DNA from 4 places in the Alkalidesulfovibrio alkalitolerans DSM 16529 genome. Region 3 is predicted to be linked to each of the others. Evidence: predicted binding sites of a transcription regulator. Region 3 holds the regulator's gene; each other region holds the start of a gene.

What was found. The regulator sigma-54, encoded in region 3, starts transcription at its own class of promoters, with help from an activator protein. The targets are predictions, from matches to a motif close to CTGGCACGGNNNNTGCTT.
Region 1: the regulator sigma-54 is predicted to act here: its motif matches at 4,641-4,658, upstream of DSAT_RS07610 (glutamine synthetase III family protein).
Region 2: the regulator sigma-54 is predicted to act here: its motif matches at 4,394-4,411, upstream of nifJ (pyruvate:ferredoxin (flavodoxin) oxidoreductase).
Region 4: the regulator sigma-54 is predicted to act here: its motif matches at 2,556-2,573, upstream of flgB (flagellar basal body rod protein FlgB).

Annotation. Positions count from the first base shown of each region.
Region 1 covers NZ_ATHI01000026.1:15,845-23,614, reverse strand. Annotated here, with positions in the region: gene DSAT_RS07630 (rod shape-determining protein) at 1-1,022, opposite strand, end outside; gene mnmL (tRNA modification radical SAM protein MnmL/YtqA) at 1,164-2,108, shown strand; gene DSAT_RS07620 (methylated-DNA--[protein]-cysteine S-methyltransferase) at 2,105-2,581, shown strand; gene DSAT_RS07615 (glutamine synthetase family protein) at 2,874-4,217, opposite strand; gene DSAT_RS07610 (glutamine synthetase III family protein) at 4,786-6,960, shown strand; gene DSAT_RS07605 (hypothetical protein) at 7,181-7,770, shown strand, end outside.
Region 2 covers NZ_ATHI01000004.1:59,818-67,587, forward strand. Annotated here, with positions in the region: gene DSAT_RS02385 (ABC transporter ATP-binding protein) at 1-495, shown strand, start outside; gene DSAT_RS02390 (hypothetical protein) at 787-1,290, shown strand; gene DSAT_RS14730 (bifunctional diguanylate cyclase/phosphodiesterase) at 1,369-4,086, shown strand; gene nifJ (pyruvate:ferredoxin (flavodoxin) oxidoreductase) at 4,533-7,770, shown strand, end outside.
Region 3 covers NZ_ATHI01000031.1:223,992-231,761, reverse strand. Annotated here, with positions in the region: gene DSAT_RS13675 (class I adenylate cyclase domain-containing protein) at 1-809, opposite strand, end outside; gene DSAT_RS13665 (hypothetical protein) at 958-1,758, opposite strand; gene DSAT_RS13660 (hypothetical protein) at 1,864-2,421, opposite strand; gene DSAT_RS13655 (PTS sugar transporter subunit IIB) at 2,567-3,028, opposite strand; gene DSAT_RS13650 (PTS sugar transporter subunit IIA) at 3,031-3,465, opposite strand; gene rapZ (RNase adapter RapZ) at 3,486-4,370, opposite strand; gene DSAT_RS13640 (PTS sugar transporter subunit IIA) at 4,444-4,893, opposite strand; gene hpf (ribosome hibernation-promoting factor, HPF/YfiA family) at 5,010-5,555, opposite strand; gene rpoN (RNA polymerase factor sigma-54) at 5,575-7,014, opposite strand; gene lptB (LPS export ABC transporter ATP-binding protein) at 7,221-7,770, opposite strand, start outside.
Region 4 covers NZ_ATHI01000030.1:58,326-66,095, forward strand. Annotated here, with positions in the region: gene fliF (flagellar basal-body MS-ring/collar protein FliF) at 1-1,220, opposite strand, end outside; gene fliE (flagellar hook-basal body complex protein FliE) at 1,281-1,616, opposite strand; gene flgC (flagellar basal body rod protein FlgC) at 1,632-2,072, opposite strand; gene flgB (flagellar basal body rod protein FlgB) at 2,073-2,480, opposite strand; gene DSAT_RS12115 (tetratricopeptide repeat protein) at 2,811-3,377, shown strand; gene DSAT_RS12120 (MGS domain protein) at 3,550-4,149, shown strand; gene hflX (GTPase HflX) at 4,243-5,826, shown strand; gene plsY (glycerol-3-phosphate 1-O-acyltransferase PlsY) at 5,979-6,605, opposite strand; gene DSAT_RS14960 (cereblon family protein) at 6,834-7,259, shown strand; gene DSAT_RS12140 (ribonuclease catalytic domain-containing protein) at 7,270-7,770, opposite strand, start outside.

The DNA.
Region 1 (7,770 bases), on a different contig from region 3:
TTGTACAGATCGATATGCTCAAGCGCCTTGCCCGACCCGAGCACCACGGCCGAAAGAGGATCGTCCACGGCCACGATGGGCAGATGCGTCTCCTCGCGCAGGAGCTGGTCCAGACCCTTGAGGAGCGCCCCCCCGCCGGTGAGCACGATGCCCCGGTCGACGATGTCCGCGGCCAGTTCAGGCGGCGTCTGTTCCAGGGCGATGCGCACGCCCTGAACGATGGCCTCGACCTGCTCGGAGATGGCCTTGCGCACTTCCTCCGAGGTGATCATGATGTTCTGCGGGATGCCCGAGACGAGGTCGCGGCCCTTGACCTCCATCTCCTCGTTTTCGCCCGTGGGATAGGCCGAAGCGATCTGGATCTTGATCTGCTCCGCGGTGCTCTCTCCGATGAGCATGTTGTACTTGCGCTTGACGTACTGCATGATGGCTTCGTCCATCTTGTCGCCGCCCACGCGCACGGATTTGGAATAGACGATGCCGGAGAGCGAAATGACCGCCACCTCGGTGGTGCCGCCGCCGATGTCCACGACCATGTTCGAGGTCGGCTCGGTGATCGGCAGATTCGCACCGATAGCCGCGGCCATGGGCTCCTCGATAAGGTAGACCTCACGCGCGCCCGCCGACTGGGCGGACTCTTTGACCGCACGCTTCTCCACCTGGGTGATGCCCGTGGGCACGCAGATGATGATCCTGGGACGCACCAAGCGGCGGGAGTTGTGGACCTTGGCGATGAAATGGCGCAGCATGGCCTCGGTGACTTCGAAGTCGGCGATCACGCCGTCCTTCATGGGCCGGATGGCCACGATGTTGCCGGGCGTGCGGCCGAGCATGCGCTTGGCTTCCGCGCCCACGGCGAGCACCTTGTTGCCGCCGCGCGCGTCCTTCTTGACGGCCACCACGGAAGGCTCGCGCAGCATGATGCCGCGTCCCTTCACGTAAACCAGGGTATTGGCGGTGCCCAGATCGATGGCCAGATCGTTGGAAAAATAACCGAGAACGGAATCGATGATTTTGGACATGGTGGTATGGATACTCCTTGGATGGACGCTGCCGCCGCCCCCCGGACTCATGGTCGCAAGTAACGAGGCAAGCTACCAGAAGACCCAGGCACCCGCAACAAGGATCGCAACGGCCTGCCCGGCGGCGATCGCGAAGGCCTCATGAACCAAAGATTCTTCTCCCTGGCCACGCACCTGCGCGCGCGTTTCGGCCGCCGCGTGCAAAAAATCCCCCTGGACGTGGGCGCGGACTGTCCCAACCGCGACGGCACGGCCGGAACGGGCGGCTGCGCCTTCTGCTCGCCGCGCGGCGCGGGCTCCGGCCTTTCGCATCTGCCGCTCGCGGCGCAATGGGAGCGCTGGGCGGCCCGGGCACGGCGCAAATACGGCGCGCACGTCGGATTCATGGCCTATCTGCAGGACCATACCGCCACCCACCTGCCCCTTGCACGCCTGGCGGCGCTTTTGGCCGAGGCCGCGAGCCTGCCGGACTGCCTCGCCCTGGCCGTGTCCACGCGGCCCGACACTCTCGACGACGAGAAGCTTTCGGCCATCGCCGCAGTGCCCCTCGGCGAAATCTGGCTCGACATGGGGTTGCAGTCGGCCCACGACGCCACCCTGACGCGCATCGGCCGGGGCCACGACGCGGCTTCTTTCGCAACAGCCTGCGAGCGCGCGGCCGCGTGCGGCCTTCTCGTCTGCGGCCACGTCATCCTCGGGCTGCCGGGCGAAACCCAGGAGCACTGGCTTTCGACCATCGATTTCCTGAACCGGCTGCCCGTGGCGGGCGTCAAATTCCACAACCTCTTCGTCAGCCGAGGCAGCGCCCTGGAAAGCGCCTGGCAGGCCGGACGATTCATCCCGCCGGAGATGGATGCCTACGTCCAAGGTCTGGCGCGCTGCCTCGAGCGCCTGCGGCCCGACGTCGTCATCCACCGCCTGCACGCCGATCCCGCGCCGGGCGAACTGGCCGCTCCAGCGTGGGCCGCCGACCGCCCCGCGCTTCGCCGCGCCATCGAAAACATCTTGACCCGACTCGACGCGCACCAAGGCATGGACTATCATCCGGAAACCGGGCCGAACCACGTACACGGGAGGAAACCATGAGCACTGCCCGCTACGAATATCTCTGCGCCAAGCCCCTGGCCCTGACGCTGCGCTGGGAGGGAGACGACCTCGCGGCCATCGCTCTGGCCTGGTCGCGCGACGATTTCATGCCCCACCCCCTGGGCCGCATCGGCCAGAGCCTGCAAGACGCCCTGGAACGCTACGTGGCGGGTCGGCTCGACAAATGGCCCAGGCTCCCGCTGCGCATGGGGACCCTGCCGCCCTTCAGGCGCAAAGTGCTCGAAATCCTCGCCGAGGTGCCCAAGGGCCAGACCCTGACTTACGGACAACTGGCGGCCAAGGCGGGCAACCCAAAGGCGGCGCGGGCCGTGGGCCAATGCATGGCCCAAAACCCCTGGCCGCTGGTTGTGCCCTGCCACCGAGTGCTCGGCTCGCAAGGACTGCACGGCTTCGGTCCCGGACTGGAAATGAAGGAATACCTGCTTAGGCTCGAAGGCGCCCTGCCCGACTAGCAGGCCGTTCAGAAAGCACCGTCTGCTGCGTTGCCGCTGGAGGAGGCGCTGCCTCCTCCAGACCTCCACCGCCAGGGGGCTGAGCCCCCTGGACCCTGCGATTCGCTTCCAAGCCATCGTTGGCAACGCCGACGTCGGTGCGGCGGTGATACGCCCTTGAATCATGCTTTCCCGAAGCCGTCGCAGACGGTTTCGGGAATCGCAGGGGTCCGGGGGAGATCATCTCCCCCGGCGGGGCGCGGGGCAGAGCCCCGCTCTCAACGCCGCGATCGCGGATTTTTCACGCCCCACCCTAGGTGGTGGGGAGGTAGCGCTTAAGCTCCCACTCGGAAATGTGGGTGCGGTACTCGTCCCACTCCGCCTTCTTGGCTTCGAGGTAGGCGGCGTGCATGTGCTCGCCGAGCACCTCTTTCATGAGCTCGGAGTTTTCGAAGTGGGAAATGGCCTCCTGCAACGATCCGGGCAGGGAGTCGATACCCCTGTCGAACATCTCGCGCTCGGTCATCTTGAAGATGTTCTCTTCCACGGGGGTGGAGAGCTCGTAGCCTTCCTCCATGCCTTTCAGGCCCGCGCCGAGCATGGCGGCGAAGGCGAGGTAGGGGTTGCAGGTCGGGTCCGGGCTGCGCAGTTCGATGCGCGTGGCGGCTTCCTTGCCGGGCTTGTACATGGGCACGCGGATGAGCGCCGAGCGGTTGCGGTTGGCCCAGGCGATGTAGACCGGGGCTTCGTAACCGGGCACGAGGCGCTTGTAGGAGTTGACGATGGGGTTGGTCAGGACGCAGAACTCCTTGGCGTGCTTGAGCAGTCCCGCGATGTAGGCCCTGCAGTCCTTGGAGAGGTTGAACTTCTCGCCTGCATCGAAGAAGGCGTTGCGGCCGTTCTTGAACAGCGACTGGTGGGTGTGCATGCCCGAGCCGTTCTCGCCGAACAAGGGCTTGGGCATGAAGGTGGCGTAGCAGCCGTGCTTGCGCGCGGTCTCCTTGATGACGACCTTGTAGGTGATGGCCGTGTCGGCCATCTTGAGGGCCTCCTGGTAGCGCAGATCGATCTCGTGCTGCGAGGGGGCGACTTCGTGGTGCGAGTATTCGACATGAATGCCCATGCGCGTCAGGGAGAAAATGATGTCGCGGCGGATGTCGTTACCCAGGTCGAGCGGCGGCGCGTCGAAGTAGCCACCGAGATCGAGCACGCGGGGATCGCTCGGGCTCGTGAAGAGGAAGAATTCGAGTTCGGGGCCCACGTACATGGTGTAGCCCTTGGCGGCGGCCTTATCGAGCACGCGCTTGAGCACATAACGCGGGTCGCCGACGAAAGGCGTTCCGTCCGGGTAGCGGATGGAGCAGAACATGCGCGCCACGGGCCGCTCCGTGGGCCGCCAAGCCACGAGCTGGAAAGTGGTGGGATCGGGGAAGGCGACCATGTCGGACTCCTCGATGCGCGTGAAGCCGAGGATGGAGGAGCCGTCGAATCCCATGCCTTCCTCGAAGGCGCCTTCGAGTTCGCTGGGCAGGATCTGGAAGCTCTTCAGGTTGCCCATGATGTCCACGAACCAGAACTGGAGGAAGCTCACGTTATAGTCGTTGACCGCCTTGAGCACGTCGTCGGCGTTCTTGCAGTTGAACACGGGGGTTTCCATGCAGCCGCTCCTTGCGAAATTTCGGGTTGTTCCTCATTCCCCAATCCGGGGATAACACAACATTTATCATGCCACGGTCCCGACAAAAAATCCAGACTGAAAAAACCAACCATTTCAACTGGTCACAAACTCGCAACAAAAAGGCTACGCCAATGGTTACCATTTTGTCATTTTTTGGTCCACAGCCATTCCGCCGCGCCGCCAAGCCTCACTATTACTTGAAATATATCACTTTATTCTGGAATGTCGGTGTTTACACAACCACAGAAGCACCAACAAACAAAGAACTCGCCCCACCCTCCATGCGAGGCTTTGCAAAAAAGGCATCGACTTTGTGCCCTATGTTTCTTTTTTGTAAAAACGAGCACCGCCAAGGAGGGTCGCCTCGCTCGCAATGCATTGGTTTTACGAACAAAGAAGACTCTGGCCCGGTTCTTGTTTGTCGCCGGGCACCCGCGCGCAAGCGGGGGAATCGAGAGGGAATCCGGGCCTCGCGCGTTCGGATATTTTTTATGGCACGTCGGCTGCCGGGGCGCTCCGGCGGCACATCCAGGAAAAGGAGTATTGCATGAATCAGGGTCGTATGAACGCCATCGCCGCCGTCAACAACTTCAAGCCCATCTCGGCACCGCTCAGCTTCGCCGAGACCCGCGCCACCGACATCTTCGGCAGCAACGTCTTCAATGACAAGGTCATGAAGGCCATGCTGCCCAAAGAGGTCTACAAGTCACTCAAGCGGACCATTGAGAAAGGCGAGAAGCTCGACCCGACGGTGGCCACCATCGTGGCCCAGGCCATGAAAGATTGGGCCATTTCCAAGGGCGCTACCCACTTCTGCCACGTCTTCTACCCGCTGACCGGCCTGACCGCCGAGAAGCACGACTCCTTCCTGGTGCCCGACGGCAAGGGCGGCGCGCTGGCCGAGTTCGACGGCAAGATGCTCATCCAGGGCGAGCCCGATGCCTCGTCCTTCCCCTCCGGCGGCCTGCGCACCACCTTCGAGGCGCGCGGCTACACCGCATGGGACGTGACCTCTCCGGCCTACATCCTGGAGAACCCCAATGGCACGGTGCTGTGCATCCCCACGGCCTTCGTCTCCTGGACCGGCGAGGCCCTGGACAAGAAGACCCCGCTCCTGCGCTCCTTGCAGGTCCTGAACACCCAGGCCCAGCGCGTGCTCAAGCTCTTCGGCAAAAAGGTCGAGGCTCCGGTGACCTGCTTTGCCGGTCCCGAGCAGGAATATTTTCTCATCGACCGCAACTTCTACTACGCCCGCCCCGACCTCTACCTGGCCGGTCGCACCCTCTTCGGGGCCAAGTCGCCCAAGGGACAGGAGTTCGAGGACCAGTACTTCGGCGCGATTCCCCGCCGCGTGCTGGCCTTCATGATGGAAGTCGAGCGCGAACTGTTCAAGGTCGGCGTGCCCGTTAAGACCCGCCACAACGAGGTCGCTCCGGCCCAGTACGAGATCGCCCCGATCTTCGAGCAGGGCAACATCGCCACCGACCACAACCAGATCATCATGCACACCCTGCGCTCCGTGGCCAGGCGCTACGGCATGGCCTGCCTGCTGCACGAGAAGCCCTTTGCGGGCATCAACGGCTCGGGCAAGCACCTGAACTACTCCATCGGCAACTCCGAACTCGGTTCACTCTTCGATCCGGGCGAGACGCCGCACGCCAACGCCATGTTCCTGGTCTTCTGCGCGGCCATGATCCGCGCCTGCCACAAGTACGGCGGTCTTCTGCGCGCCACCGTGGCTGCGGCGGGCAACGACCATCGCCTGGGCGCCAACGAGGCTCCTCCGGCTATCATGTCCATCTACCTGGGCGAGATGCTGACCGACGTCTTCGAGCAGATCAAGAACGGCGGCGCCAAGTCTTCCAAGAAGAAGGACGCGATGCACGTGGGCGTGGACACCCTGCCGCCCCTGCCCATGGACCCGGGCGACCGCAACCGCACGAGCCCCATCGCCTTCACCGGCAACCGCTTCGAGTTCCGCGCCGTGGGCTCCTCCATGTCCATCGCGGGCTCCCAGGTCGCCCTGAACACCATGCTGGCCGAATCCCTGGACTACATCGCCACCGAGATCGAGAAGAAGACCGGCGGCAAGAAGGCCGGCCTCAATCAGGCCGTGACCGAGATCATCCAGGACATCATGAAGAAGCACGAGGCCATCATCTTCAACGGCAACGGCTACTCCGAGGAGTGGCACAAGGAAGCCAAGAAGCGCGGCCTGCCCAACCATCCCAACACCCCGGCCGCCCTGCCCGAGCTGACCAAGGCCGAGGTCATCGAGCTGTTCGAGAAGTACGGCGTGCTTTCCGGCCGAGAACTGCACTCCCGCCAGGAGATATACACCGAGTTCTACAGCCGCACCATCAAGACCGAGGCCGCCCTGACCGTCAAGATCGCCCGTACCATGATCCTGCCGGGCGCAATCCGCTACCAGAGCGACCTGGCCGCGACCTGCGCCAACATGAAGGCCATCGGCAAGGAGTATCGCTCCATCGCCCTGGACGACGTGACCGCAAAGCTGCGCGGCCTGCAGGACGCCATCCTCGATCTTGAGAAGCTGTGCGCGCACGAGGCCAAGGACGCCCTGGCCGAAGCCAAGTACCTGTGCGACAAGGTGCTGCCCGCCATGAACGAGGTTCGGCGCTGGGCCGACGAACTCGAACAAGTGGTCAACGACGACTACTGGCCGCTGCCCTCCTACATGGAAATGTGCTTCATCAAGTAGCTTCTCCCGCCCTGTCCCACGTCCCGCCAAAGGCCCGCTCCCTCTCGGGGGCGGGCCTTTTCTCATCGGGCCTTGAGCGGCCGGAACGCGCGGACGCTCGGACGTCATTGACGCCGGGCCGGACTGAAGATAGAGCAGCCCGGCCGCGCGAAGAGGCGTCCAGAACGCCCGCCTGCCGAATTCAATCGCGCGGCATCCGGTTTTGGGAGTTGGCTGCCACGTGAGCAAGCTGCTGTATATCTGCGCGGCCTTCGCCGCCCTGTTCGTCTTTCTTCAGGCCGTCACGGCCCGCGCGGCCGACCTGCCCGTATCGACCAAGGGAGAGGAGCTTCCGACCGAGGAACCCGCCCTCCCCGTCTGTCCGGCTCCCGCGGCCGCGGCCGACGCGCGCGACGCGTGCTACCGCCTCGTCCCGGCTGTGAACGGAGGCCGCTGTCAGCCTCAGAGCCTGATCTACTCCCGCTGCCGCACGGGCATCATGACCTGCCGCCTGGACGACACGAGCCCGGTGCAGTGGTTCGCCTGCGAGAAAAATCGTGGCGCGACGACCTCACTGCCCACGACGGGCAGCGTGCTCATCCTGGCCGCCAACGCCAAGCGCGGCATGCCCACCGGCCACACCCTGCATGTGGAGGACGCCTGCCCCGAACCGGGCGGAACCTGGCTTCTGCGGCTCTCGCACACCAACCACGACCGCAAGTGCTCCCTCGATCTCGACGCCGCGGCGCGCTTTCATCCCGCGTCCATGCGCGTGGAGTTCCTCTCCGGCGCATGGTCTGCCTGGGCCTCGCACCTGACGGCGCTAGGCTT
Region 2 (7,770 bases), on a different contig from region 3:
GGCGGCCAACGGCAGCGCGTGGCCATCGCCCGCTGCCTGGCCCTGGAGCCGCAGCTCGTGGTCTGCGACGAGCCCGTCTCGGCCCTGGACGTTTCGGTGCAGGCGCAGATCGTGAACCTTTTGCGCGACCTGCAGGAGCGCCTGGGCCTGACCTACCTCTTCGTCTCGCACGACCTGTCCGTGGTCGGTTCCATGTGCGACGAGGTGGCCGTGATGTATCTGGGCAGGCTCATGGAGCGGTCCCCGCGCGAGGCGCTCTTCGCCGAGCCGCTGCACCCCTACGCCAAGGCGCTGCTCTCGGCCGTGCCCGTGCCCGATCCAGGCAAGAGCCGGAAACGCGAGAAGCTGCGCGGCGAGCCGCCCAGCCCCTTCGACCCGCCGACCGGCTGCCCCTTCCATCCCCGCTGCCCGAGCGCCTTTGGGCCCTGTCCGGAGATATTCCCGGCCTGGCGCGAGGCCGCGCCCGGCCGCTTTGTGAGCTGCCATCTGTATTGAAATTTCCTGCTGAACAATAGTTCGCGGCTGCTGAAAAACCCCCATCTGCCGCGTTGCCGTGAAAAATTCAAATCCTTGCGAGCTGCAACTGCTCGTCGGCCTTGATCTTTCCTCGCGTCTTGCATCTGGATGTTTTTGAGCGGCCTGAAAACAAAGGGGGGTGGCGACAAGCTCGTTTCCCGCATCTTTTTCAGGAGTATTCGCGACTTGACTGCCGGGTCGGGCATGGACATAGTGTCCGCCCGAGTGATCGTTCGGCCGACATGGTACGGCCTTTTTCAAGGAGTCGTCATGGAAGAGCAGAAGTTGTCCACCGATGTCGCGAAGGCAGCCCTGGATACCTCCGAGGTCTTGCGCTTCGAGCATTGGTTGCGGTTCTATTATCTGAAGGAGCGCGGCGGAGCGCTGGTCTACGACGTGCCCCAGGCCGTGGTCGAAAAGGTGCGCGCCGACGCACCCCACCTCGCGGGCCTCATGGAAATGGTCAACGGCGCCGAGACCGATCAGCAGCGCGCCACCGAGAACGTGTGCGCCTTCATGGCCTCGCGCATGGACGGGCAGAAGTATCAGGAAGGCGTTCTGGCCAAGGTCTTCGACTCGCCGTCCTTCAAGATCGAAATGTACCTCTTCGGCCTGTGGAACCAGTCGCACGAAGGCCTGCTCGACCAGGAGGAGCGCGATTTCGCGCAGTGGGAGAAACTCTACGCCGAGTGGCGCCAGGACGAGAAGGTCAAGGCCTACGTGGCCAAGCTCGTCTCCTCGCAGGGTTCGGCGGGCTCCACGGCCACGCAGTAGCTCCGGTCCCCCTTGCCCGGGGCGGGGTCGAGGGGAGAGGGGCCATTTCTGGGCGTATCCGGGCCGGAGGGGGTGCGGATGGCGAGATTGACGACGCGCATCGGCGGGCGGGGCGAAAGCCTGCGCACCGTCACCATCGCCTTTGTCACGGGCGTCTTCAGCATCCTGATTCTCGCTTCCATCGTTCTGACCAGCAGCATCGTGCAAGGCCGTTTTGCGAGCATCGAGCAAGGAGAGATCCTGCGCGACGCGCGTAGGGCCGTGAACGCCATCGAGGCCGACCTGGAAGCCCTGGACCGGGTGGTGCGCGACTGGGCATGGTGGGACGACACCTTCGCCTACCTGCGGGGCCGAAAGCCCGATTATTCTGAAACCAACCTCGTTCCTTCGACGTTCGAGACGCAAAAACTGCATCTGATTCTGCTGTTGCGGTCCGATTTGCGGCCTGCCTGGCAGGGCTATCGGGCCGCGGGATCGGCGGACATCATTCCCCTTCCCGAGGGCATGGTCGGGCTTTTGGCCCGCCGCGCGGGAGACAGGAACGCCTTTCCGGGCGAGAGCGGGTTCAAGGGCGTCTTCCGCCACGGTGGCGGGTTATACATTCTGGCCTGTCGGCCGGTTCTCGACTCGGCCCAGGAAGGGCCATCACCGGGCTGGCTGGTCATGGCCAGGCGCATCGACCCGAAATATGTGGCCGAGATCGCCGAGCGTACGGACTTGGCCCTGACCCTCGCGCCCAAGGGAACGAGTGACGAGGAAGCCGTGGTCAAGGATCGCGCCGTGACCCGGCGGGGAACGGAGCTGGCCGCGGCCGCGATGATGCGCGACGTATTCGGTCTGCCTGCCCTGCGCATCGAAGTTACATCTCCGATGGCCATAAGTGAGGCCGGAGCCCAGGCCTCGCGGCTCCTCATGCTCTCGCTCTCTTTGGCCGGCCTCCTGGCCGCGTTGCTGCTGGGTCTCTTTCTGGAACGGCGGGTGCTGGCGCGCGTAACCAGCCTGGGCGACCAGGTGCGCTCCGTGCGAACCCTGCCCGTGGGGCAGCGGGGCGTTTCCTTGCCGGGCGACGACGAACTGGCCCGGCTGGCCCGGGACATGTCCACGGTCTTCGACGAGCTGCGCGAGTCCGAGGAGCGCTACCGGACCATCTTCATGAACACCGGCGCGGCCTCCATCCTGATCGAAGAGGACACCTCCATCATCCTGGCCAACCGCGAGTTCGCCAAGTTCGCGGGCGTGAGCGAGGAGCGGCTCGCCGAGCGACCGTCGTGGACGCAGTTCTTCCACGAGGACGACGTGCCCCGGATGCTCGAATACCACCGGCTGCGCCGCGTCACGCCGGAGGCCGCCCCGCGCGTGTACGAGGCGCGCTTCAAGGACGCGCTGGGCCGGGTGCGGCACGTGAGCATGACCGTGGCCCTGATTCCGGGCACAGGCAAGTCCATCGCCTCGATTCTGGACATCGGGCGCATGAAGGAAGCCGAGGAGCGGTTGGCGCGCCAAGCCTTCACCGACGACCTGACGGGGCAGCCCAACCGCGCCCACTTCCTGATCCGCCTGGAACATGCCGTGGCCATGGCCGAGCGCGCGGGCACGCGGCTTGGGGTGATGCTTCTGGACCTCGACGAGTTCAAGGGAATCAACGACTCGCTGGGACATCAGGCGGGCGACGAGGTGCTTATCCAGGTCGCCGAGCGGTTGCGCGCCGCGTTGCGCCGTTCCGACACCCTGGCGCGCCTGGGCGGCGACGAGTTCACGATCATCGTCGAGGGCGTGGACGAACCCGAGGATCTCGCCGAGGTGGCGCGCAAGATAATCGCAACCATGGGTGAACCCTTCGCGGCCGCCCAGGCGGAGATATTCCTCGGCGTGAGCATAGGCATCGCCGTTTATCCCCAGGACGGCCGGACCCCCGAACGGCTGATGCAGTGCGCGGACATGGCCATGTACCGCTCCAAGACACTGGGCAAGAACACCTTCAGCTTCTTCACCCCGGACCTGAACTACCAGGCCGTGGTCAGGCTGCGCACCGAGAACCAGTTGCGCGCGGCCGTGTCCGACGACCGCATCACGGCCTATTTTCAACCTGTGGTCGGCATCGATGACGGTTGTCCGGCGGGCTTTGAGGCCCTGGCCCGTTGGCGCGACGAGAACGGCGTGGTGCCGCCGGACGCCGGGTTCATCGCCGTGGCCGAGAAGACCGGACTCATCGTGCGCATCGACCGGCTGATCCTGGAGCAGGCCTGTGGCTTCTGCGCCCGGCTCAACGCCACGGGCGGGCGCAGGCTGTTCGTGGCCGTGAACATCTCCGCGCGCCACTTCCTGCGAGGCACCCTCGTTGACGACGTATCCGGCGCGCTCGCGGCGAGTGGGCTCGATCCAGATTGTCTGGAGATCGAGATCACCGAGACGACCCTCATGGAGAACTTCGAGGCCGCGCGGCGGGTCATCGATGAACTGTCGTCCCTTGGCGTACGGCTGGCCCTGGACGACTTCGGCACGGGCTATTCCTCCCTGGCCTACCTGCGCAACCTGCCCGTGCAGAAGCTGAAGATCGACCGTGCTTTCATCGCGCGCAGCCATACCCCGGACGGAGGAGCTCTGCTCAAGGCCGTGGTGGATCTGGCCATGAGCCTGGGTATCGAACCGGTGGCCGAGGGCGTGGAGACCCGAGAGCAGGCGGATTACCTGCGCTCCATCGGCTGCCGCTTGGCCCAGGGTTGGCTCTTCTGCCGGGCGGTCCCGGCCGAACAGGCCGAGCAGATGGCTTTGGCCGTCCCGGACGGCAGTTCCTGATCCTTTGAGCGCAGTTTCCGGAAAATCGCCCTAGCGAGTCTGATATTCTGGAATTCCGGAATTCCAGCCTCGCCCACTCCAAAATGCAGGAATCCAGCGATATCAATTGATTGCTCGATCAGTCTGGTCGCCGAGCATGTACAATGCCCGCGCGAAAAGCAGTCGTGGCAAGGGTTTTCGGGGTGCAGTGTGGCAAGGGAAAATTGCGTCCGATTTTTCAGAAAAATCGTTCGTCGACGATTTTCCACCTTTCGCCGTGACCGTCTTGCTGGCCTGTGGTAGTGGGCTACTGTGAGGGTGCGTCAAAGTGGCATGTTTCTTGTTTTAGCCTTCGGCGGATCGTCTTGCGCGTGGCGGGCGCAGGCCGGATGTACCGGCCGAAGGTCGAACCACTGCGGCCCCGTTCCATTCCGGAATGACCGGGCCGACCTCGGAAGGAGAGAGAAATGGCGAAGAAGATGATGACAGTCGATGGCAACACCGCGACCTCCTACGTCGCTTACGCGATGAGCGAAGTCGCGGCCATCTATCCGATCACCCCGTCCTCCACCATGGGCGAGGTGTGCGACGAATGGGCCGCGCAGGGACGCAAGAACGCCTTCGGCCAGGTCCTGAACGTCCGCGAGTTGCAGTCCGAGGCCGGTGCCGCCGGCGCGGTGCACGGCTCCCTGGCGGCCGGAGCGCTGACCTCCACGTTTACCGCCTCGCAGGGCCTTCTGCTCATGATTCCCAACATGTACAAGATCGCGGGCGAGCTTCTGCCCGGCGTCTTCCATGTCTCGGCCCGCGCCGTGGCCGCCCATGCCCTGTCCATCTTCGGCGACCATCAGGACATTTACGCCACCCGCCAGACCGGCTTCGCCATGCTGGCCTCCAACTCCGTGCAGGAGGCCCACGACATGGCCCTGGTGGCCCATCTCGCGGCCATCGAGTCCTCGGTGCCGTTCATGCATTTCTTCGACGGCTTCCGCACCTCGCACGAGATCCAGAAGATCAAGGTCGAGAGCTATGAGGACATGAAGGCCCTCATCAACCAGGAAGCCCTGGCCCGTTTCCGCCAGAGGGCCATGAATCCCGAGCACCCGCACATCCGCGGTACCGCCCAGAACCCCGACATCTATTTCCAGGGCCGCGAGGCGTCCAACCCCTACTACCGGAAGATCCCGGCCATCGTGGCCTCCTACATGGAGAAGGTCGGCCAGCTCACCGGCCGCAGCTACAAGCTCTTCGACTACGTGGGCGCGGCCGACGCCGAGCGCGTGATCATCGCCATGGGCTCGGGCTGCGAGACCGCCGAGGAGGTCGTCAACCACCTCCTGGCCAAGGGCGAGAAGGTCGGCCTGATCAAGGTCCGTCTCTACCGTCCCTTCTCCCCGGACGCTCTGTTCGACGTCCTGCCCGCCACGGCCAAGACCGTGACCGTGCTCGACCGCACCAAGGAGCCTGGCGCGCAGGGCGACCCCCTGTACCTCGACGTCTGCGCCTCGGCCATCGAGCGCGGCGTCACCGGCGTGCGCTTCCTGGCCGGCCGCTACGGCCTGGGCTCCAAGGAGTTCACCCCGGCCATGGTCAAGTCCGTGTACGACAACATGGCCGCCGCCGCTCCCAAGAACCACTTCGTGGTCGGCATCGAGGACGACGTGACCAACACCTCGCTGCCCGTCGACGCCTCCTTCCCCGACACCACGCCCGAAGGCACCATCCAGTGCAAGTTCTGGGGCCTGGGCGCGGACGGCACGGTGGGCGCGAACAAGCAGGCCATCAAGATCATCGGCGACGCCACGGACCTCTTCGTGCAGGCCTACTTCGCCTACGATTCCAAGAAGTCCGGCGGCATCACCATCTCGCACCTGCGCTTCGGCAAGTCGCCCATCCAGTCCACCTACCTGGTCAACTCGGCCGATTACGTGGCCTGTCACAACCCGGCCTACGTCACGGCCTACGACCTGCTCGACGGCGTCAAGGACGGCGGTACCTTCGTGCTCAACTCCCCCTGGTCGCTGGCCGAGATGGAGAAGAGTCTGCCGGGCGCCCTCAAGCGCCGCATCGCCCAGAAGAAGCTCAAGTTCTACACCATCGACGCGGTCAAGATCGCGCAGGAAGTGGGACTGGGCGGCCGCATCAACATGATCATGCAGACCGCCTTCTTCAAGCTTGCGGGCGTGATTCCCTTCGAGCAGGCCGTGACCATGCTCAAGGACTCCATCAAGAAGGCCTACGGCGCCAAGGGCGAGAAGATCGTCTCCATGAACGTGGCCGCCGTGGAAAAGTCCATCGAGGCGCTTGAGCCCGTCGCCTACCCGGCCTCCTGGGCCGACGCCGCGGACGATGCCGCCAAGGCCTTGAACGAGCCCGAGTTCGTCTCCAAGGTCATGAAGCCGATGCTGGCCCAAAAGGGCGACGCCCTGCCCGTGTCCGCCTTCACCCCGGACGGCATCTTCCCCACGGCCACCTCGCAGTACGAGAAGCGCGGCGTGGCCATCCTGGTCCCCGAGTGGATCAAGGAGAACTGCATCCAGTGCAACCAGTGCTCGTTCGTCTGTCCGCACTCGGCGCTTCTGCCCGTGCTGGCCACCGCCGATGAGCTCGCCTCCGCTCCCGCGGCCTTCGAGACCGTGGAGGCCAAGGGCAAGGAGCTCAAGGGCCTGGCCTACCGCATGCAGGTGGACGCCCTGGACTGCATGGGCTGCGGCAACTGCGCCGACATCTGTCCGTCCAAGGAAAAGGCCCTGGTCATGAAGCCCCTGGCCACCCAGACCCCGGCCCAGGTGCCCAACTACGACTTTGCCGTGACCGTGCCGCTCAAGGACAGCCTGATGAGCCGCGCCACGGTCAAGGGCAGCCAGTTCCAGAAGTCGCTCATGGAGTTCTCGGGCGCGTGCTCGGGCTGCGGCGAAACCCCGTACGTCCGCGTGCTGACCCAGCTCTTCGGCGAGCGCATGGTCATCGCCAACGCCACGGGCTGCTCCTCCATCTGGGGCGCCTCGGCTCCCTCCACGCCCTACTGCGTGAACAAGGACGGCCACGGTCCGGCCTGGGGCAACTCGCTCTTCGAGGACGCGGCCGAGTTCGGCTACGGCATCGCGCTTGGCACCCGCCAGCGCCGCGACCGGCTGGCCGACCTGATGCGTGAGGCCCTGCCTCAGGCTTCGGGCGACCTCAAGGCCGCCATGGAAGCCTGGCTCGCGGGCAAGGACGACCCCGACCTCTCCAAGGCCGCGGGCGACAAGCTGAAGCAGCTTCTGCCCGGCGCGGGCGCGGCCTTCGCCGAGATCCTCGCCCAGGCCGACCTGTTCACCAAGAAGTCCGTGTGGATCTTCGGCGGCGACGGCTGGGCCTACGACATCGGCTACGGCGGATTGGACCACGTGCTGGCCTCGGGCGAGGACGTGAACATCCTGGTCATGGACACCGAGGTGTACTCCAACACCGGCGGCCAGTCCTCCAAGGCCACGCCCACCGGCGCGGTGGCCAAGTTCGCCGCCTCGGGCAAGCAGGTCCGCAAGAAGGACCTGGCCCGGATGCTCATGACCTACGGCTACGTCTACGTGGCCGCCGTGGGCATGGGCGCGAACAAGAACCAACTCCTCAAGGCCTTCCAGGAGGCCGAGAGCTACAAGGGTCCCTCCATCGTCATCGCCTACGCCCCCTGCATCAACCAGGGCCTCAAGAAGGGCATGGGCA
Region 3 (7,770 bases):
TGTCCCGACTTGTCGAATCCGATCTCCACCAGCGCATGCGCCGCGGCCCCCACTACCTCGGGGCACGAAGCCCCCAGTCCGGCGAGAATGGTCTTGGCTATCCACGGGTCGTCCGCCACGACTTGGCGCGCGGCAAGCCGCAAAAGACGCGCCGAGGGTCGGGCAGGCGGAGCCGACGTCACGACCAGCCGGGTTACGGCGGCCATGTCGCCCAGGGCTGCGGCCGCGTCGAGCAGGACTGGATTTTCGAGGTGTGCCGGATCCGCGGCGAACCGCTCGCGTAGAAAACGACCGTATTCGCCGTTTCGCAAGCGTTCTTTGATCGGCCAAGCCAGTTCGGCCCCACGATTTTGCAGATCAGCCAGGAAATCGGTGACATCGACGACCGGCAAATCCAGGGATGCCATCAGGACGTGGGCATGCTCCGCCAGTCCCGCATCGACGGATTGAACGCCCAGGCACAGGGCGTTGGCCAGATGCAAGCGCTCTCGCGGCGAAAGCGAATCCATCAGCACAATCATCTGCGCCAACGGAAGCGGCATTTCATCCAGAAGGCGGAGTGCGACCTGCGGCCCATGCCCGCCCAACCCGAGCAGGAGTCTGAGGCATTCGCGAAGCGTGCCCGCATCACGGGCACATGCCCCTGGTTGCGCGAGAACCGTCACGACCTCGGCGGCGGCGCGGCGCACCTCCGTCCGGTTAGCGTCGACTCGTGCGAAAACCTCCAACAATTCAGTCCATACGCTCCCACCAAGACCGCTTTCCCGTCCGGGCAGCAGCCGCTCCCGCAGAGCGGCGGCGAGGCGCAACGCCTCTGAGACCGAAACTTCGGCGACGAGTGTCGTTTCAGGGCTCATTCGGCGACTCGTAACAGGCGCAGGGTGTTGTGCGGACGTTTGGACGGGGAGCCACAAAAGACGCAAAGTGCGTAGAAAGCTCCCACCCCGAAGGCCCCCATCAGTTTCTCTTCCGGGCCGCCCTACGGATGGCGGCAAAGAGGTCGCGCACCTCCGAGGCGTGTGCTTCAGCCAAGCGCCTTACATACCTTGCGAGGCCTCCTGCGGCCATGGAAAAGGGCGGAAGCCACTGAGGCTCCGGAAAATCAAGAGCTTTGAAATCGACGCGGGCAAAGGCAAGGCTGACATCGAGACCGCAACGCTCGTCGGTGAGCGTCGCGCCTGTCAGTTCACGCCGCTCTACCTCGGCTGGATCGAGGCTGCGAACGTAGCGCAAGGCGCAACTAGGCGTAGTCTCGGCATTCACCTCGACCACCCGTCTGTTAATGTCTTCTGCAAGTTCCTTGATCTGCCAAAGATGCGCCGACACGCGCTTGCGCTCCGGCCGTTCCAAATCGTCGCTCCACACCCCGTTCAGATACGCGTCCAGTTCCTTTTGGAAGGCGTCATAGGACGTTTCTACAAGACGCATGTAGCGGGATGAGAGACGGAACCCGAACGGAACGCTCATTGCGGCGATGCAGGCGGCTTGAGCCCGGGACGCCAACTCCTCGTAAGGGTGGGGAGAAACGCCGAGGCTGGCGTAGAACCCTGCGACACCCGCATCGTCGAAAAGCAGAAAGTGCAGGCACGCGGCACGCTCGCACAATCGGGACAGACACGGACGAAGTTCTTCGACCAACCGTTGCCAATGTTCAATGTCATCTTCGAGTTCCCGGCGGACGCCAAAAAAACGTTCCGCCATTTCGCTCACGACTTCATTGCGCAGTCCGTCGGCGTAATCGTCGAAGTTGGATATCATGCAAAGCGTTGTAGCCATGGGCCGCGCAACAATCAATCGGCTGGGATGAAAAACAGCATGCCCCCGGGGCGGACGCACCAGGGCTCGGAATTTGTCGCATCACGCCTAAAGCGCAACCGAGACGAATGCCCCGTTCAACGCCAGCAGGACTGCAGCCGCCGCCAGCAGGCCGTATGCCCGCTTCCACCGAAGCGCCAAGATGCCGCCGACGGAGCCCGCGAGCCACAGCAAAGGCCAGCCGATTCCCCTGCCAAGCGAAAGCCCATTCCACAAAAGCAGAACGTCGGGAATTACGGCGAAAAGGATACCCAAAGCGACGCAGAAAGCCGCAAGCATGATCGAAAGCGTGACGGCGAGCGACCGCCATAAAACGCGCACCGGAACGAACCGCGCGCTGATCGAGTTCGAGGCTCGCGCAAGGCTGTCGAAATGGCGGTCGTTCAAGGCTCGCAATCGACTTTCGAGCTTTGCGCCGAGCGGGCCGAGCGGCATGCACAAAAGTAAAACCGGAGCCACTGCTTCTGGCGAGGACAGATCGAAAGCCGCAACAATACCGAAGGCTGCGCAGGTCGCGGCGGGCAGATGGGGCGGGATGTAGGTGCCCGCTGGAAAAAGGTCGAGCCACAGCAGTTCGAAGAATACGGCCAGCCCCACGGCCGTCATGGGATCAACGCCAAGCACGGCCCAGACAAGGCCGATGACTAGCGGACGTTCGAGAAAACCTACGATCAGGCCGAAGCGGAAGATTGAAAAGAGGACAAAAAAAAAGCCGTGACGAGGAACCAGAGGGCCTCGGGAGAGTGCGCCGTCACCATCGGTTCTTTACCTGCACAGTGTCGCTCGGGACGCACCGGTAGTCGAGGACCACCTTGTGGGCCGCAAGATAGCCGAGACATCGTTCGTCATCCAGGCTGACGGCAACATGGGAGCAGACTTGTTTTTTGCCGGGGGCGTAGTGAAGGTTGCCGATATTGACGACGGAGAACCTGAGCCCCGCGTCGAAGGCTCTACGAGCATCGGCGCAGGTCGCAAAGAGGATCAGGGAATTGGGCTGCCCCCCCATCTGGGCGATCAATCCGGGAAGCTCGTCGATGGTAGTAAAGAGCACTGAGATGTCCTGCGGGATGGCCAGACCCATGATTTCCTGGCGCAACAGGTCGGCGGCCAATTCGTCGTTGGCCACGACGAGCGTCTCCGCGCCGGTGAACGGCAGCCAAGCCTCGATGACCTGACCGTGCACGAGACGATTGTCGATGCGAACCCAGAACATGCTCAACTCGCGGCGATTTTCTTGCGCAGCACCTCGCCCGCCACGACGATGCCCTGCATTCCGGCGTTTTTGGCCAAAGTGGCCAGTTCCTGCGGCCGCTTGTCCCTGTTTTGCAACACTTTGAGAAGCATGGGGAGGTTGACGCCGGTGATTACTTCCAACGTCCCGGTGGACAGGAGCGACAACGAAAGGTTGGTCGGTGTGCCGCCGAACATATCGGTAAGGATCAAAACGCCGCCGCCCGTGTCGAGTTCCTTGAGCCGCTGCCTGATGGCCGCGACCGTGGCCTCGACCTCGGAGGTCGCGTCAACGCCGATGCTCGCGACGCTCGGCTGCTTGCCCATGATGAACCAAGCTGCGTCGAGCAAAGCCTTGCCGTAATCGGCATGGGTGACGACAAGCACCCCTGTCTGCGGAGAAGACTCGGTCTTGACCATCCGGATCGCGCCTTGGGTATTTACACCCGGTCTATGTGGCGGTGTTCAAGGGTCACCGCATACCCTTTCTCTTTGAGGTATGCAAACAGCCTTTCGGCCACGGCCACCGAACGATGTCGGCCGCCCGTGCAGCCGATGGCTATGGTCAGCCGATACCTGCCCTCGACGGCATACAACGGAACGAGGTAGCCCATGAACCCCAAAAAGCGCTCCAGAAACTCTCGGCCGATGGGGTTTTCCAAGACATACGCCGCCACGTCCGGCTCCTTGCCAGTCAGAGGCTTCAGGGACGGCTCGAAATGCGGGTTAGGCAGGAAGCGCAGATCGAACATGAGGTCCGCTTCCTTTGGGGCCGCGTGCTTGAAGCCGAAGGAGATGATGTGCGTGCGTAGCCCGGCCTGTCCCTGCCGCAGAAAGGACCATTTTTCCTGAAGCGTACGACGAAGATCATGGATGGAATACTGGGTCGTGTCAACGACGAGCGAGGCCGAGGCCCGAAGCGGTTCGAGCAGGCGGCGTTCCTCCTCCAAAGCCTGTTCCAGGCCCAGATCCTCGCATTCCATGGGGTGCGGGCGTCTGGTCTCATGATAGCGGCGCAGGAGTTCGGACTGGTCGGCCTCGAAGAACAGCACCTGCACCCCGATCCGCTCCCCGGCGAGTTCGGCGAGGGCCATCTCCCAGTCTTTGAGAAAATCGTGCTGGCGGATGTCCATGCCCAGGGCCAGCCCCTTGAAGCGGGCATCACTCTGTCCGCGATACAGGGAGGCCAATTTGGGAATCATAGCGGCAGGCAAGCCGTCCACGCAAAAGAAGCCCATATCCTCGAAGACGCGCAACGCCGTGCTTTTTCCCGCTCCGGAAAGACCGGTCAGGACTACGACGGAAAAATGCTGGTCGACGTGCATGGCGTTCTCCTGTTTGGGCGAACGGACAGTTCCCGCCCGCCGGAGATGGGCCAGAGATTTCCCGCAGGTTGCCTCAGGCGTCCGCGAGAAGTCTCCACAACGCGCCTTGATCCGGCGCGGCCAGGAGCGCGGCGCGAAAATCCTGGCTTTTCAGCAGACGCGAGATATGCGCCAAAAGGCGCAAATGCTGCCCGGCGGCATCGACCGGCGCGAGCACCATAAAGAAAATGCGGCATGGCTCGTTGTCCAGCGCGTCGAAGGATACGCCTTTGACACTGCGGCCGACCGCGAGAAGAATGTCTCCGAGGCCGGGAAGCTTGCCGTGCGGGATGGCGATACCGTCGCCGATGCCCGTGGTGCCCAGGCGCTCGCGCTCCATGAGCACGCGCGCGGCTGTTTCGGGATCAAGTTCCGGGTGTTCTGTTGCGAGCGGCGCAACCATTTCGGCGAGAACTTCCGCCTTGGTGGTTGCCTCCAGTTCCGCGAGAACGGACGTTGGCGCGAGATAGTCTCCAAGTTTCATGACGTGCGTCGAATTCCTCGTGTTGCGGCGACAGCCGTCGTTCGCGCCGCGGCGCGGGCGGGACCGCTTCCCTGCCCGCGCCGCCGTCGGCGAGTTTCCCCGATTCGCCCGCCGACTTAGAAGCCGGGATCGATCAGCCCGAATTCACGGTCGTTGCGGCGGTAGATGACGTTCAGCCGCTCCGTCTCCGCGTTCAGGAAGACCAAGAACTCGTAGTCCAGGCTTTCGAGTTGCATGGCCGCCTCCTCGACATCCATGGGCTTGGGGTCGAAATGGTCGGTTCCCACGATGCTCTTGGTTCTGGCGTCGCCCTCGCCCGTGAAGCTGATGACGTCCATGCGCACGGCCCTGGTTTCGGCCTTGCCGCCGCGTTTGTTCTTCTGCTTTTCGCGGATGCGTTTCAACTGGGCCAAAACCTTGTCCAGCACCATGTCGATGGTCGAATACATGTCCTCGGAGGATTCGTTGGCCGACAGGTGGAGGTTGTCATCGGAAACCGTGACTTCGGCCACCTGCCGGATCTTTTCCACGGAAAGGTTGACCTGCACCTCGGAATCCTCGGTGTTGGAAAGATATTTGGAAAGCTTCTCGAAGCGCTTGGCGGCGTAGTCCTTGAGGTGCTCGGAGGGATCGAAATTCTTGAAATTGAATGCAATGTTCATATGACGCTCCTTGCTGGAATTAAAAAATCTCTTTGCGCTTGCTCGAAGACGGAATGTTCAGCGCGGTGCGGTACTTGGCCACTGTCCGGCGGGCTATGTTGACCTGGAGCTTGTCCTTCAGGATGTCCACGATTTTTTCGTCGGACAGCGGCTGGTGGGAGTCTTCCTCGCCGATGAGTTGTTTTATCAACGCCTTGACGCTTTCGGAGCCCACCTCCGACCCGTCATCGAGCGTGAGGGCGGAGTTGAAGAAAAACTTGAGTTCGAAGGTTCCGTGCGGCGTGGCCACATATTTGTTGGTGGTGATACGGCTGACCGTGGATTCATGCATGCCGATGTCGTCGGCCACGTCCTTGAGGATCAAAGGCTTGAGATGTTTAACCCCCTCCTCGAAAAAATCCCGTTGGAACTTGACGATACTCTCCAGAACCTTGAACAGGGTGCGCTGACGCTGGTAGAGGCTCTTCATGAGCCACACGGCCGAGCGCATCTTTTCCTGGAAGTAATCCTTTTCCTTGCACTTCGCCCCTTGCAGGCAGTCCATGTACATGGAGTTGAGCTGCAACCGGGGCAGCCCTTCCTCGTTCAGGAGGATGACGAACTCGTCCTCGAACTTGTACACGTAGGCATCCGGGGAGACATAGACAGGCTCGCTGGTGCCAAAGCTCGATCCAGGCATGGGGTCGAGCGTCTGGATGATGTCCAGATACTCCTTCAACTCTTCGAGCGTCAGCTTGAACTTCCGGGCCAGCGGCTTATAGCGTTTCTTTTCTAGGTCTTCGAGGTGTTCCGAAATAAGGGAGACAAGGACGGGATCGTCGTAGCCGAGAGCCTCGACCTGCACGAGCAGACACTCGCGAGGATCGCGGGCGGCCACTCCCAGGGGGTCGAAGCGCTGCACGCGTTTGAGCACGCGCTCGACATCCTCGACGCCGGACTGCGTGATCTCTGCAATCTCCTCCACAGGGGAGGCCAGATAGCCGGAGGAATCGAGATTGCCCAGGATGTGTTCGGCGATCTCCATCTCCTGCTCGGTAAAATCGGAGAGACGGATTTGCCAGGCGAGATGGCCATCAAGCGAGTGCTTGCCCGTGAGCCGGGCCTCGAAGCCCTGACCCTCTTCGAGCGCCTCGTATTCACGCACCTGGGATTGGCGCGAGGCGCTGGCGAAGTCGCCCAGATAGTTGTCCCAGTCCGCCTCGCGGCGCAACGCGTTCTCATCGCCGGGCATCTCCCGCACGACATCATTTTGCGCAACTGGCTCGCGGCCCTCGGAATCCAGATTCGGCTCAGGCTCGTCGAATCCTTCCTCAAGGAAAGGATTCTCCATCAATTCCTGATTCACCGTCTCCACCAATTCCAGGCGGGAAAGCTGCAGGAGCTTGATGGCCTGCTGCAACTGGGGGGTCATGACCAGCTGCTGCGATAATTTGAGCTGCTGTCTGAGTTCGAGCGCCATGTATGCCTTTGTGCCGATGCGCGAGGACTCTTCAGCCCTTCACAGGGATGCGGCCGGGAGTCCGGAATTTTTTGAGCCGCAAATCGTACCTGCGAGTCCTTGTCGCCCGGCTGATTCTTATGGACAACATGCCACACTCGTCCTGCCCTTGCAACGGCTCAAGGCTTGTGTGGCAAGGTTTTTTCAAAGTTGGCACGAAAATTCCATTAAAGGCAGAACTCCTCACCCAGATAAACCTGCCGAGCGCGGGGATTGGCGGCGATTTCCTGCGGAGTGCCCGTAAGAATGATCGTGCCATCGAAGACGATGGACGCGCGATCGCAGATGGAAAGCGTCTCGCGCACGTTGTGGTCCGAGATGAGAATGCCAATGCCCTTGTCCTTCAGTCCCCGGATGATCTCCTTGATGTCGTCCACGGCCAGCGGATCGATGCCGGCGAAAGGCTCGTCGAGGAGGATGAACTTGGGGCTGCGGATGAGAGCCCGAGCGATCTCCAGGCGGCGGCGTTCACCACCGGAAAGATGCACGGCTCGTGATTTTTCCAAACGGCGAATGCCCAACTCGTCGAGCAGGGCGTCGCAGCGCATGCGCTGCTCCTTGCGCGAGAGATCCGTATGTTCCAGGATGATCTCCATATTTTGGCGCACGGTGAGCTTTTTGAAGATCGAGCTTTCCTGGGGCAGGTAGGAAAGCCCCTCCCTGGCCCGCAGATGCAGCGGCCAGCGGGTCAATTCGCGATCGTCGAGAAAGACGTGC
Region 4 (7,770 bases), on a different contig from region 3:
GAGTCGCCGCGCGCCGGGTCGAAGCCCACGGCGTTTTGCACCAGTTGCCGGATTTGGGCGAGTTGCTGCTCGGAACGCGGCGCGAAGACCCTCTCTCCGTCCGCACCGACCTCCTGATACGTTCCATCCACGATAACCGCGATGGTCAGGCGTTTCAACTCTCCCACGGAGTCCACGATCTGGTAGGATTCCTTGTTGATCTCGAAGTTCGTGGTCCGCGTCTCGCGGTTGGATTCCTGGGTTGAGAGGGAGCCGTTGAAGCCGTCGCCCCGGAAGTTGGGGTCGGGCACGCCGCCTTCGATGTTGGCCCGGCCAAGCGTGGACTCCTCGGAGCGGGTCTCGGAGCGCACCACGGCCGAGGCCGGATCGTAGACCTCGCGAGTGATGGTCCGCTGCGAGTAGTCCACGTCGGCGTTGACGCGGGCCACGATCTTGCCGGGCGCGCCGGTGATGGGCAGGAGAAGCTGCTCGATGCGGCGTTCGAGCGTCTTCTCGATGTTCATCCGGTATTCCATCTGAGCCATGCTCATGCCCGCCATGGAGTCGTCGGCGTCTGGCTGGTAGAGCACCTGGCCGCGCGTGTCCGCGATGGTGATATTGGATTTGGAGAGCCCTTCCACGGCCGAAGCCACGAGGTTGGAGACGGCCATGAGTTGTTTTTGGCCGAGCTTTTGGCCCTCGCGCATCTGGAGGATGACCGAGGCCGAGGGTGGCATGTCGTCCTCGATGAACAGGGATTTGGCCGGGATGGAGAGATGCACCCTGGCCCGCTCAACTTCGGGGAACTCCATGATCGTGCGCGCCAGTTCGCCTTGCAGGGCGCGCTGGTAGTTGATGCGCTGCACGAAGTCGGTCTGGCCGATCTTCACGTCGTCGAAAAGCTCGAAACCCAGGCCCTGGCCATGCACCGCGCCTTCGCCCGCGATCTTCAAGCGGACCTCGTAAACCTGATCGGATGGGACCAGGATGCTCGATCCGTTGTCGTCGAGCTTGTAGGGGATCTTCTGTGCCTGGAGCATGGACACCACGCGATTGGCGTCCTCGGAGTGGAGGTTGGAATACAGGATCTTCCAATCCGGCCTGTTGAGGAAATAGATCATCAGGATGAAAGCGAAGACAACTGATGCCGCCAGGCCGCCGATGAGGATGCGCTGCGAAACGGTGCGCTTCTGCCAGTAGCCGCTCAGCTTGGCGAGTGTGTTGTCGATGAACGGGGCCATGTCCTCTTCCTCCGATGAGATTGTGCTTCGGATCGATGCGCGGGCTTAGTCGGAACTTCGTTACATCTGCATGCGCATCAGTTCCTGATACGCAGTCATGACCTTGTTACGCACGGCCGTGGTGAGGTTCACGGCCAGTCCCGCCTTTTGCAGGTGGATCATCAGTTCGTGCACGTTGGTGTTCTTGCCGGTGGCGAACTCCTCGACCATGCTCGCGCCCTTGAGTTGCATCTCGTTGACGTCCTTGAGCGAGGAGTTGAGCGTCTCGGAGAACGCTTGGGGTTTGGCGGCCTGGGACTGGACCTTCGAGGATATCTGCTGGGCGGTCTTTTGCACGGCCTGCATGTTCTGGCCGTAAGCCTTGAGCGCCGCGCTGCCGATGGAGGTGATGGCCATTGTCGTTCTCCCTCGCTAACCCTGCCCGATCAGCAGAGCCTTGTTGTACATGGTCTTGGCGGACTCGATGGCAGCCGCGCCCGCCTCGTAGGAACGCATGGACGTGATCATGTTGGCCATCTCCTCGACCACGTTGATATCGGGAAAGCGTACGTAGCCTTCCTCGTTGGCGTCTGGATGCCCAGGGTCGAAGACCATGCGGAAGGGACGTTGATCGTTGACGATGCCAACAACCTTCACGCCTTTGAGTTCGCGGTTGTTCTGGTTCCACATCTCCGTGGCGAAGGGCGAATAAACGTCCGAGGTTTCCATGACCACGGATTTGCGGACATAAGGGCCGCCCTCCACGGTGCGCGTGGTGTTGATGTTCGCCAGGTTCATGGAGATGACGTTCAGGTGCGAGCGCTGGGCTCCAAGGCCCGAAGCTGCGACGTCGAGCGCGGTCAGGAAGTCCATTTACTTGCTCCCTTCGGTGATGATCTTGTTCACGCCGGTGAAATAGCGCTGCATGATCGTGGTCAGGGTGTTGTATTGCAAGGTGTTCTTGGACATCGTGGCCATCTCCTTGTCGAGATTCACGCTGTCCTCTCCGTAGATGTATCGCGGCTTGAACACCTTCTCGGCCTGTCCCTCGAAGGAGTTGGGATCGAAGACCGCGGGCATGTGGCCCTGCTCGGTCCTGGTCATGCGGCCGTGGGCGTCCTGGTTCAGGGCTCTTTGCAATTCCTTCTCGAAGGCGATCTCGCGCGGCCGGTAGTTGGGCGTGGCGATGTTGGCGAGGTTGGCCATGACGAGGTTTTGACGCTCCAACTGGAGGTCCATGACCTTGGCGGTCAGTTCTATGTGTGGTCTCGTCAGCTTCATGCCGTGTTCTCCTTGGTCTTGCGCCGAAATTCGGTTTGGGCGGCCGCCCCGGCGGGGCTGGCGCCGCAACGGGATAAGCAAGGGGCGTTCCAAGTCCGTATCTGCCTGGGATTGCTGACCTTGGATTCGGGATGGGCGTTTGCCCAGGGGCGTCACGCGTCGTTTTCAGGAAGTTGGACGAAGGGATGACGCACGTCCTGCCTGGGTGGGCGAAACAGGTTGGCACACGGGTTGCAAAACGCTGTTCGCCGCCATTGGGCGGAAAAAATTTCGTTTCTGCCGCCGAAAGGGCGCGACGAATGCCAAGATCATCCAGCGGAGGAAGGAGTCATGAGTCACCTGGATTACGAGATCAACAAGGAACTGGGCGAATGCTACCTGTTCATGGGCGACCTGGACAAGGCTGAGGAGTATTACCGCAAGGCCGCGGGCTCCAACGGCGTGCACCCCGATCCTTACCTGGGCCTGGCCACCATCGCCGTGCAGCGCGGCGATCTTGACAAGGCGCTGACGCTCTACAAGAAGGCCGACAGCATCGAGGCCAACGACAAATCTCTCGCGGGCATGGCTCTGGTCGAGTCCGAGACCGGCCAGCACGAAGCCGCCTTCGGCCACTTTGCCGCGGCGCTCGACAAGAATCCCGCGAACATGATCGCGCTCTTCGGGCTGATCCGCATGGGCCACGCCACGAACAGGCTGGCCGAGGTCGTGCCGTACCTCGAAGCCTATCTGGCCCAGGATCCCGAGAAGCACGAGATCCGTTACTCCCTGGCCGGGTGCAGGCTGTGCCTGGGCGATGCCGAGGGCGCGGCCGAGGATCTGCGCCGCATCCTCGACGCCGATCCGCAAAACGTGCCGGCCAGCGAATTGCTCGCACAGATCGGCCAAGCGGCCTGATCCGCGACGCGAAACGATTCCTTCCCCCGGCGTCCCGCCCGCGCCCGTGACGGTGCGGGCGAGGGCGGGACGCCGTCCGCCGCCTGCGCCGAAATCACGGCGCCGAGGCGCGTCTTGCCTTTGGCCCCTGATTTGGGCATGTTCCGCCCAAACGCACGAAGGGGGTTCTCGCATGGACATGCTGCCCATCAACCGGGCGCTTTTGAGCGTCACGGACAAGGCCGGACTGGCCGATTTCGCCCGTTTTCTGGTCGACCGGGGGGCAACGCTCGTGTCCACGGGCGGCACCAAAAAGCTGCTCGCCTCGGAAGGCCTGCCGGTCACCGGCGTCAGCGAAGTGACGGGCTTTCCCGAGATCATGAACGGCCGCGTCAAGACCCTGCACCCGCACATCCATGGGGGCATCCTGGCGGACAAGGACAACCCGGAACATCTGGCCGTTCTTGCCGAACTCGGCATCGCGCCGTTCGACCTCATCTGCGTCAACCTCTACGATTTCGCCGACGCCGCCAGGCGCGAACTCGAACTCAAGCAGGCCGTGGAACAGATCGACGTGGGCGGTCCGACCATGCTCAGGGCCTCGGCCAAGAACTTTCATTCCGTGCTTGTGGTTCCCGATCCCGCGTTCTATAAGCGGATCATGGAGGAGCTTTCCGAAAACGGCATGAAGGTGGGGCTGGGGCTTCGCCGCGAGATGGCCGCCGAGACATTCCGCCGCATCAGCCGCTACGACGCCTTGATCGCGGATTACCTGTTCCAGCACGAGGTGTAGGCCATAGCCGACAAAGTCCTTGGTCATACCGACGGGCTCAAGCCCAGTCAGATAAAGGCCCTGCAACGTCTTTACGGTCGCAGGCTGCCCGCAGTGGGCGGTCTTTCGCCCGATCAGGCCCGCGAGCTCGCCGTGCTCTCGCACGGCATGGGCCGCCAGATCGGTCTGCTTGTGGACCGTCAGGGCAGGCCCAGAATGGTCATTGTGGGCCAGGCCTCCTCCATCATGATCCCGGAGTTGGGCCGTGTGCGCGCCACGGGCGGCCGTCTGCGCGGCCTGCGTCTGGTGCACACCCACCTGGGGCCAGACGGCCTTTCCGAGGAAGACCTGATGGACATGGTCTTTCTGCGCCTGGACTCGGTGCAGGTGTTGACCGTGAGTCCGGACGGCGCGCCGCTTCAGGTGCAGCACGCGCACCTTCTGCCCGGCGGCGGAGGCAAGGGCTACGACGTGGGCCCGCTGGTGCGCTTCGACCGGGAGACCACGGATTTCGCGGCCATGGCCCAGGCCCTGGAGGACGAACTCGCCCGGGGCGACGCGGCCCGCGCGGCCCCCGGAGCAGCGCGGGGCGTGGGCCGTGAGGGCAGGGCGCTTTTGGTGCACGTTTCAAGTGACTCCCGGACACAGCAGGAGGCGAGTCTGCGCGAGCTCACGGCCCTTTCCGAGACGGCCGGGCTTACCGTGGCCGCCACGCTCACGCAGCGGGTGCACGAGGTCAATCCGCGCACCATCCTGGGCAAGGGCAAGCTGGCCGAACTCGAGGTGCTGGCCCTGCAATCCGGGGCAGACCTCATCGTCTTCGACTGCGAGCTGACCCCGGCGCAGCTTCGGAACATCGGCGAGGCCACGGAGCGCAAGGTCGTCGACCGCAGCCAGCTGATCCTGGACATCTTCGCCCAGCACGCCAAAAGCAGCGCAGGCAAGCTTCAAGTGGAGCTGGCCCAGATGCAGTATCGCCTGCCGCACCTCGTGGGGCGTGGCGAGGCATTGTCGCGTTTGATGGGTGGCATCGGAGGCCGGGGGCCGGGCGAGACCAAGCTCGAAATCGACCGTCGCCGCGTGCGCGAGCGCATCACCCGGCTCAAGCGCGAGCTTGCCGAGTTGCGGAAGCGGCGCGGCCTGCGGCGCACGCGACGGGCCAAGGCCGAGGTGCCCGTGGTGGCCCTGGTGGGCTACACCAACGCGGGCAAGTCAACGCTTTTGAACACCCTCACCAAGGCGGCGGTACTGGCCGAGGACAAACTCTTCGCGACCTTGGACCCCACTTCGCGGCGCATCCGTTTCCCGCGCGAGCGCGAGATCATCATGACCGACACCGTGGGCTTCATTCGCAGCCTGCCCAAGCAGTTGCAGGAGGCCTTTCGGGCCACGCTCGAAGAGCTCGAATCGGCCGACCTGCTGGTCCACGTGGCCGATACCGGGCATCCCGAGGCCTTCGAGCAGATCGAGGCTGTGGAATCGATCTTGCACGACATGGAGCTCGACCACCTGCCGCGCATCCTGGCGCTCAACAAGTGGGACGCCCTCGACGAAGACGCGCGCCGCGACATGCGGCTCGCCTTCCCGCAGGCCGTGCCCATCTCGGCCCGCGACCGCGAGAGCCTGGAGCCGCTCGTGCGGACCATCCTGGACATGCTCGCCATGGGCCAGCCCATCGAGACCGTAACCATCAGCTAGACGGCGAGGCGTGCCCGTTGGGGCGTTTTTCGTCCCGGAGCCAGTCGCGTTTCAAAAGGGAAATGCGCGTGCGAGGTGTTGAGGGAGAAGCCGGAAAGGAAATCCGGCCTCCCGGCGTCATCCGGACGAGCTGGAAAAATGCGCGGGGCTGCTTACTCGACCTCGGGTTCGTCGGGCTCGTCAGAGTCGCCTTTCTTGCGCCGCCAGGGGTTCTCCTGGCCGCGCGCCAGCCGCTCGATGTTATCCCGGTGCTTCCAGTACAAGAAGAGCATAGCCACGAGCGCCGCAGGCACGAAGGCCACATTGCCGCCCAGGAGCAGCAGCACCGGCAGGGCCGCGCCGAACATCAGCGCGCCGAGCGAAACGAAGCCCGAGAGCACGATGACCGCGATGCAAAGCGCCACGGACAGGACCGTGGTCAGAGGGGCGAGGGCCAGAAACCCCCCGATGGTCGTGGCGAAACCCTTGCCGCCGCGCCCCGAGAGGAAGCACGAATACATGTGGCCGAGCACCGCCGCCAGCGCGCAAAGCGAGAGATAGAGCCAGCCGTCGTTGAAGGTCGTGGCCACCCAGACGCAGAAGAAGCCCTTGAGCAGATCCAGGGCCAGGACCGCGACGCCGTAGCGCGCGCCGCACAGCCGCGCCACGTTGGTCGCGCCGATGTTGCGCGAACCGTGCTCGCGCGGATCGAGACCGCAGACCGCGCGGGTGATGAAGACCCCGAAGGGCACGGAGCACAGCACGTAGGTGATGATCAGCCAGGCCAGATTGAGAATCATGGTCGTTCCTTCGCGAGGGGCGTCGGGCCGTTGCCCGCGCCGCATCCTGACGCAAAAGCCCGCGCCCCGCAAGCCTGGGGTGCGCGTTGCGTTCGGATGCGGGCGCGCCCCGTGGCCGGGCCGTTTGCAGCGCCGTCTGGATGTGGCATAGATGGAGCCATGGGACATGGGCCGCATACGCCATACCCGGAGCTTTGGGCGCGGTCGCGCGTGCAAGGGGCGATGGCAGTGGGGATTTCGCCGACTGTGGGTTTGGCCGGGCCTCTTCGGCTCCTGCGCGAGGCCCCGACGCTGCCCGGCGCGCCCGTGCTCGGCGACGAAGAACGCCCAGTGCGCGAGGGCGAGGAGCGGCTGATCCGCTGCGCCGCCTGCGGCCTGGGGTTGGCGCAGGTCACGGCGCGCGTCCAGATCGGCGGACGCCACGCCCACGTCTTCGCCAATCCGGCCGGGCTGGTCTTCGAGATCGGCTGTTTCAGGGGCGTGTTCGGGGCGCGTGGCGAGGGACCGTTCATGGCCGAGTTCTCATGGTTTCCCGGCCACTCCTGGCAGGTGGCCATCTGCCGCTCCTGCGAGGCACATCTGGGCTGGCGCTTCTCCTCGCTCGAAGGCTTCCGCTTCTGGGGGCTGATCCTGTCCCGCTTGGCCGAATATTGAGCTTGGGCCGCTACTCGGCCAGGGCCTCGGTCACGCGGATTTCGTTGCTCAAGGGATCGACCTTGCCGAAAACAAGGGAGAAGCGCTGGCCCGCCACGAACTTGTCGCCGCAAAGATTCTTTGGCGCGCGCACGAATATCTGCAGATCGGGCAGGGCGAAGTTCACGAGTTGGCCGCAGTCTTCCACGGCCACGGCGGGCCAAAGCCGTTTGGGGTGCTGCTTGATGTGCGTGAGCTTCCAGTAGCGCGGCCGGTAGCGCTGCACCTGGGCGGCCGCGTCGAGTCTGGCGCTCAGGCGCGGCAGTTTGGCCGAAAGCTCCTCCGCGTCGAAACGCGGCGTGCCCGTGGTCAGGAACGAGAGCACCTGGGCCGCGTTGACGAGGTCCGGATAGCGCCTGAGCGGCGAGGTCACTGGCGCATAGACGGCAAGCCCGAGCGCGCGGTGCGGCTTGGCCTCGACTTCGAGCAGCGCGGGGCCCATCTGCTTCACGGCCCGAAAGATGTCCACCGG